DNA from 2 places in the Trinickia sp. genome. Region 2 is predicted to be linked to the other one. Evidence: predicted binding sites of a transcription regulator. Region 2 holds the regulator's gene; the other holds the start of a gene.
The links. The regulator FNR, encoded in region 2, switches genes on or off when oxygen is low (the NO sensors DNR and NnrR bind a similar motif). The targets are predictions, from matches to a motif close to TTGATNNNNATCAA.

Region 1: a site for FNR is predicted at 1,462-1,475, ahead of ACO1XS_RS21100 (universal stress protein). Genes of this name have one in related genera too.

What each region holds. Positions count from the first base shown of each region.
Region 1 covers NZ_JBMRBK010000075.1:135,226-138,607, forward strand. The annotation lists gene ACO1XS_RS21090 (DUF2964 family protein) at 1-81, shown strand, start outside; gene ACO1XS_RS21095 (DUF3564 family protein) at 141-512, opposite strand; gene ACO1XS_RS21100 (universal stress protein) at 539-1,378, opposite strand; gene ACO1XS_RS21105 (zinc-dependent alcohol dehydrogenase family protein) at 1,551-2,588, shown strand; gene ACO1XS_RS21110 (1-phosphofructokinase family hexose kinase) at 2,660-3,382, shown strand, end outside.
Region 2 covers NZ_JBMRBK010000079.1:175,739-179,120, forward strand. The annotation lists gene ACO1XS_RS22820 (DUF1488 family protein) at 1-140, shown strand, start outside; gene ACO1XS_RS22825 (zinc-dependent alcohol dehydrogenase family protein) at 162-1,151, shown strand; gene fnr (fumarate/nitrate reduction transcriptional regulator Fnr) at 1,180-1,959, opposite strand; gene ACO1XS_RS22835 (universal stress protein) at 2,250-2,726, shown strand; gene ACO1XS_RS22840 (universal stress protein) at 2,794-3,261, opposite strand; gene phaZ (polyhydroxyalkanoate depolymerase) at 3,298-3,382, opposite strand, start outside.

The DNA.
Region 1 (3,382 bases), on a different contig from region 2:
ATCGGCGTCGCGGCGTTCGTGCTCCTGCTCAACCCGCTCATGGGTCTCGACGAGGACTCGCACCCGGATCCTTGGAAATGAACGAAGTCTTCCGGAAGGCGTTGACCGTGGCCGGCGGTGCGAGTGTCGCGAATATCAGGTCAAGCGGCTTCGTCATCGGCAAAGACGCCGAATTCGGGTTCGCTCGTTTCGCAGTCGACGCACTGCACGTGCCAATCGCCCAGCATGCGTTTCGTCGAACCCCGATTGCACCACGAGGCGCGACCGACTTCGCCCTCGAACGGTCCGCCATCGGTTCCGAGCCCCAACCCTTCGAGCTTGCATAGCTGCTGCGTGCCGGACGGGTCCAATATCAATGTCCTGCCTGCTTCCGTGCGCACGGTTCCCCACGCGGGTAGCGCGAGGCCGGCGTGCGCTTCGCGCGACCATTTGAGCGAAGCGTCGTCCAGCCAGAGAATGGCGTACGCGCTAGGGTTGGTATTGAATGTATCGAGGTGTAGGGTGATTCTCATTGAAGTCTCCTGTCGACGGCTTCCTATCAGTGCGACATCAGCACCGGCAACGTCATCGATTTGAGAATCGACCGCGTCGCGCCACCGAGCACCCACTCGCGCCAGCGCGAATGGCCGTAGCAACCCATCACGAGCAGGTCTGCATCGAGGTCGGCGGCTCGGGAGAGGATCGCTTCGCCGGTCGGCACGTCTTTCATACCCTCGACGTCCTGCGTGGCGACGTTGGCGCCATAACGCGAGACGATCGCCGCGATATCGGACCCGGGAATGCGGCTCGATGGGGGCTCGCCCTTCAGCGCGTCGATGGTGAGCACGGTCACTTGCTTCGCGCGGCCCAGAAACGGCAACGCATCGTGTAGCGCGCGGGTGGCCTCGCGACTGCCGTCCCACGCAACAAGTACGCGCGAGCCGGTGCTTTTGAATTGGCGGGCATACGGCACGACCAACACGGGGCGTCCCGACGAGAGCACCAGATTTTCGACGAATTGGTCGGCGACGAACGACTCGGGGTCGCTGGGATCGTATTGACCGACGATGGCCAGATCGGCGAGACGAGCCGCCTGCGGCACGTACCGATTGGCGTATTCCGTCGAAGATTGCCATTCTCCCGCGACCCCGAGACGCAACATTTCGGCCCGGAACAGGCGTTCGAGAGCGCCTTTGCGCTCCTCGCGCCGATGGTCGAGCTCCCTGTAAAGGTCGGCGTTGCCTGCCATCACGTAGAAAGATCCGGGTTCCGGCCTGAAGACAGTGAAAAACCCCGTGAGATGAGCTTCGAACTGCTTGGAAAGCGATAGCGCGAGTTCCAGCCGGTTGTGCACAGCCTGGCTCGGATCGAGGTGCACGAGGATGCTTTTGTAACTCATTGCCATTGCTCCCAAGAATGGAATTCCGATACTGGATGGGTGCTTAACTGTTTCCAGTCTAGGAGCGCGGCGAGTTCTACTGATTGACGCAAATCAACCCGGGGTGTTTCGCCAAGGCTTAAGGTGTTTTGTATGCAGAACGAACCTTTGGCTCCTTGGAGGTAATCCAGTAATGAAAGCTCTCGTGTATCACGGTCCCGGCGCATGCTCGCTCGACGATCGCCCGACACCGGCTCTCGTCGATGCGACCGACGCGATCCTTCGGGTCACCCGCACAACCATTTGCGGAACCGATTTGCACATTCTCAAAGGGGACGTGCCGACATGCGAACCCGGCCGCATTCTCGGCCATGAAGGCGTCGGCATCGTTCAAGAGGTCGGCTCTGCCGTGACGGCGTTCAAGCCGGGCGACCATGTGCTGATTTCATGCATTTCGTCGTGCGGCAAATGCGAGTACTGCAGGCGCGGCATGTACTCGCACTGCACGACGGGAGGCTGGATCCTGGGCAACCGGATCGATGGCACTCAGGCCGAGTACGTGCGCATTCCACACGCCGATACCAGTCTCTATCACATCGCGGCGGGTGCCGACGAAGACGCGCTCGTGATGTTGTCGGACATTCTGCCGACAGGGTTCGAATGCGGCGTGCTCAACGGCAAAGTCGAGCCCGGTAGCACAGTGGCGATCGTAGGCGCAGGTCCGATCGGGCTCGCCGCGCTGTTGACCGCTCAGTTCTACTCGCCCGCACGAATCATGATGATCGACCGCGATGCGAATCGCCTCGAGATTTCTCGGCGGTTCGGCGCGACCGATTGTATCGACATCAGCGCGCTCGATCCCGCTGCGGCAGTGATGAAGCTGACCGAGGGAGTGGGCGCTGACTGTGTGATCGAGGCCGTCGGTGTGCCCGCGAGCTTCGAGCTGTGCGAAGCGATTGTCGCTCCGGGCGGAATCATTGCAAATATCGGCGTGCACGGCGTGAAAGCCGATCTGCATCTGGAGAAGCTATGGGATCGCAATATCGCGATCACGACACGCCTCGTCGATACGGTGAGTACGCCGATGCTGTTGAAGACCGTGCGGTCGGGCAAGCTCGATCCAAAGCAGCTCATCACGCATCGCTTCAAGCTCGGCGAGATCGACAAAGCTTACGAGACGTTTGGACATGCCGCCGACACGCATGCGCTGAAGGTGCTCATCGAAACATGATTGCCGGCGCACAAACGGGCCGCGCTCGGCGTCGTGACCGCACCGCGCGGCGCTAACCCAACGGAGGACAGATGCCGCGGATCGTGACTCTCACGCTGAATCCCGCGCTCGATGTTTCGACCGCCGTCGAGCAGGTGATCGATACGCGCAAGCTCCGATGCGACACGGCGCTCAGGCATCCTGGCGGCGGGGGTATCAACGTCGCGCGCGTTATCGAGCGGCTGGGCGGCGATTGCGTGGCTGTCTATCTTGCGGGCGGCCCGTTCGGCGAGGAACTGCGGCGCCTCGTCGAGGCGGAAAACGTGTGCGGGCAGTGCATCGAGATCGTCGGCGAGACACGTGAGAGCTTTTCCGTCTACGAGAAGTCGACCGGGCGCCAGTTTCGCTTCGTCCTTCCTGGACCGACTCTCGCCGAGGCGGAGTGGCGAGGCTGCATCGCGCGGCTGGACGCGTTCGACCCGCCGCCGAGCTATCTCGTCTTGAGCGGCAGCTTGCCTCCGGGAGTTCCCGATGACATCTATGCAAGGCTGGCTCGATCGGCGCGATCGAAGGGGACCCGGGTCGTGCTCGACACCTCCGGACCTGCTTTGCGATCGGCGCTCGATGCGGGCGTTTTCCTCGTCAAACCCAGTCTTGGCGAGCTTCGTGAACTTACCGGCCGGCCGCTCGCCGACGAGTCCGAATGGAAAGAGGCGGCGCTCGCGCTCGTGCATGCGGGACAGGCCCACACGGTCGTATTGACGCTGGGCGGGCTGGGCGCCTTGCTCGTCAGCGAGCGCGCCGTGCTGCGCGCG
Region 2 (3,382 bases):
CGCTCCGGGAAGAGGATGTCCTTGCGGCGTTCGAAAAGCATCGGCATGCCATCGAACGAGCCGCTCGCGAATTGTTGCAAGAACTCGGCAAGAAGCCGGTGCTGCTGCATAGCGGGTTTTTCCGTTTTCACGACGCTTGACTCGCACCGGGAGACAACGACGTGCGCGCGATGGTATTCGACGGCCGGTCCCCGCACTTGAGCGAGCGCGAGTTGCCGGATCCGACGCCCGGCCCCGGGCAATTGTTGATCCGCATTCGCGCATGCGGGGTGTGCCGCACCGACTTGCATGTGGTCGACGGGGAATTGGCCCATCCCAAGACGCCCGTCGTACCGGGGCACGAAATCGTCGGTGTCGTCGCGGGCCTGGGTGAGGGCGTCACCGAATTCCGGCTGGGCGAGCGCGTCGGGGTGCCCTGGCTCGGCCATACGTGCGGGCAATGCCGCTACTGCCGCGGCGGCCGAGAAAATCTGTGCGATCGGCCGGCGTTCACGGGCTACACGCTCGATGGTGGGTATGCCGAGTGGGTTGCCGCGGATAGCCGCTATTGTCTGCCCATACCGGCTCGTTACTCCGACGCGGAAGCCGCGCCGCTATTGTGCGCGGGCCTCATCGGATATCGCACGCTCGCGATGGCCGGCGACGCCCGGCGCATCGGCATCTACGGTTTCGGAGCGGCCGCACACATCGTGGCGCAAGTGGCCAGCCATCAGCAGCGGATCGTCTATGCGTTCACGCGGCCCGGCGACGCGGCCGCGCAGCAGCTCGCTCGCCGACTCGGCGCACATTGGGCCGGCGGCAGCGATGCCGCACCGCCCGAACCGCTCGACGCGGCACTTATTTTTGCACCGGTCGGTGCGCTCGTGCCCGCCGCACTGGCCGCCGTCGTCAAAGGCGGCATCGTGGTCTGCGGCGGCATCCACATGAGCGCGATTCCGTCCTTTCCGTACGACCTGCTCTGGGGCGAACGGCGCCTTGTATCGGTCGCAAATCTGACGCGCGAAGATGGACACGCGTTCATGCGGATCGCGGGCCAGGTGCCGCTGCGCATCGAGACGACGCTCTATCCGTTGCGCGAGGCCAACCGGGCGCTGTCCGACTTGCGCGAGGGCCGCCTCACCGGCGCCGCGGTGTTGACGACCGGCGATTGACGCAACCCCAGGGCGTATATCGGCGGGCTCAAACCGCTTCGAGCGCGGTCAGATCGACGATGCGGATTTTTTTGCCGTGAGTTTCGAGCAGCCCGTCGCGCTGGAATTTGGAGAACATACGGCTGACTGTCTCGAGCTTCATGCCGAGGTAATTGCCCATTTCCTCGCGCGTCATGCGCAAGTTGAATTCGGCGGCCGAGTAGCCGCGCGCCTTCATGCGGCTCGATAGATTGAGCAGGAACGTGGCGACGCGCTGCTCGGCGCTCATCGTGCCGAGCAGCATCATCAGCGACGATTCGCGCACGATTTCGCTGCTCATCGTGCGCAGCATTTGCCGCTGCAACTGCTTCGATTCCGTGCACATCGACTCGAGTAGCGAATAAGGCATGATGCATACGCTGCTGTCTTCGAGGGCTATCGCATCGCTGCTGTGTCGTTCGGCACAGACACCGTCGAGCCCGAGCACTTCGCCCGCAAGGTGAAAACCCGTGACCTGCTCTCGGCCATCGCGGTGCATGACGACGGTCTTGAACGAACCGGCCCGCACGGCATAAATGCTCTCGAACGGATCGTGGGTACGGTACAGCGCTTCGCCGCGCTTGATGGTCCGCGTCGTGTTGACGATCGCATCGAAGCGCGCGATTTCCTGAGCGGTCAACCCATCCGGGACGCAGGCCGAGCGCAGCGAGCAGGACGCGCAGCCCTCCTTGGCAGGCGACGGTAGCTTTCGACTGTGGGCACCCCCGGACGTCTCCTGCGGGGCCGGGGATGGGCCTTCTTGTCGGGGGAAATCCAGTTCGAGCAACATGGTGGCCTCCGCCAGTGACGCGCGCGCGGCAGCACGCACGTGATCCTTCATGGCAGTGAGTATGGCCAGCGCCCCGCGAAAAAAATATCAGCGCGATACGAAACTGGGGTAGGTATCGACGGCGCTTTGTAAGCATTTTCCTACGGTCGCGCCAGGAATCGGCTCATTCGTCAGGCCTGCCGACGCCCCCCGATCGCTCGTTGATCGGCATCAAGGCGCGCAGGCCTGGCGGGTCGCACACTTATTGCATCAATGATCGATGCAGTGGGCCTGTGCCCCGGAGAACCATCATGTACACACGTATTCTGGCTGCCATCGACGGCAGCCGCGCAGCGCGTCTTGCGCTCGACGAGGCCGTAAAGATTGCCAGCGCTTCGGGCGCGTCGATCGTCGCGGTCTGCGTCGTGGAGCACGCACCGCAACTGGTGGACGTTGGTGCGGTCTATCAGGGCGGTGAGGGCGCGAGCCCCGAGGCGATCGAGGCGGCGACCGCGGCGCTCGAGGAAGCCGAAGAAGTCTTCAAGGCGGGAGGGGTCGAGGGCACGCCGCGTGTCGTCGACGCGTACGGCGAAAGCGTGGCCTCGGTCATTGCTCGCGTCGCCGCGGAATGTGAGGCGGAACTCATCGTCATTGGAACGCATGGTCGCCATGGCGTGCGCCGCGTGTTGCTGGGCAGCGTTGCCGAATCGTTGCTGCGCTCGGTGGAACTGCCGGTATTGCTCGTGCGCCACGATGAAGTGGCCCGCGGCGCAACGGGCAAACTCTGACGGGAGTCCGCGGCTCGTCGGTGCCTCGGCGTGCCGGATCGATGCCGCCGTGCCGTCGGGCCGGCACTCAACTTTCACCGGCCGCCGCATCGCTGGCCGGAACGAGGAGAACCGGACAGCACGAAATGCGCAGGAAGCGTTCCGCTACGCTGCCGAGCATGAGGCGTTGGAACCCGCGCCGCCCATGTGTACCCATGACAATCAGATCGGCCGGCCACTCCTCGGCGACACGCAAGATCGTATGCGCAATATCGTCGCGAAGCGGGTTGGTCTCGACCACGCGCGGCGTGCCGGTAACGTCGGCCGCTTTCATTTTCTCGATCGCTTCGTCGACCACGCGCGCTCCCTGCTCGAAAAGCGCATCGCGCACCAGGTTCGGATCGTAGCCAGGCGCCTCCGAGCCGATGACCGGCACGTCCACGACAAAAAGTGCAAGCAATTCGGCGCCCGAACCGCTGGCGAACCGGAGCGCGGCCTCGAGCGCGCGCGTGGACGTGGCACTACCGTCGATAGGGGCGAGGATGTGTCGGTACATTTGGGCCTTCCGCGAAGTCGATCCGTTTTTCGGACATCATCGGCGCACGCTCATCGTTGCAGCCTGATCTGAATCAAGTGCGCGCGATCTGGCCGTCGGGGGTGGCCGGACCCGGGAGCCA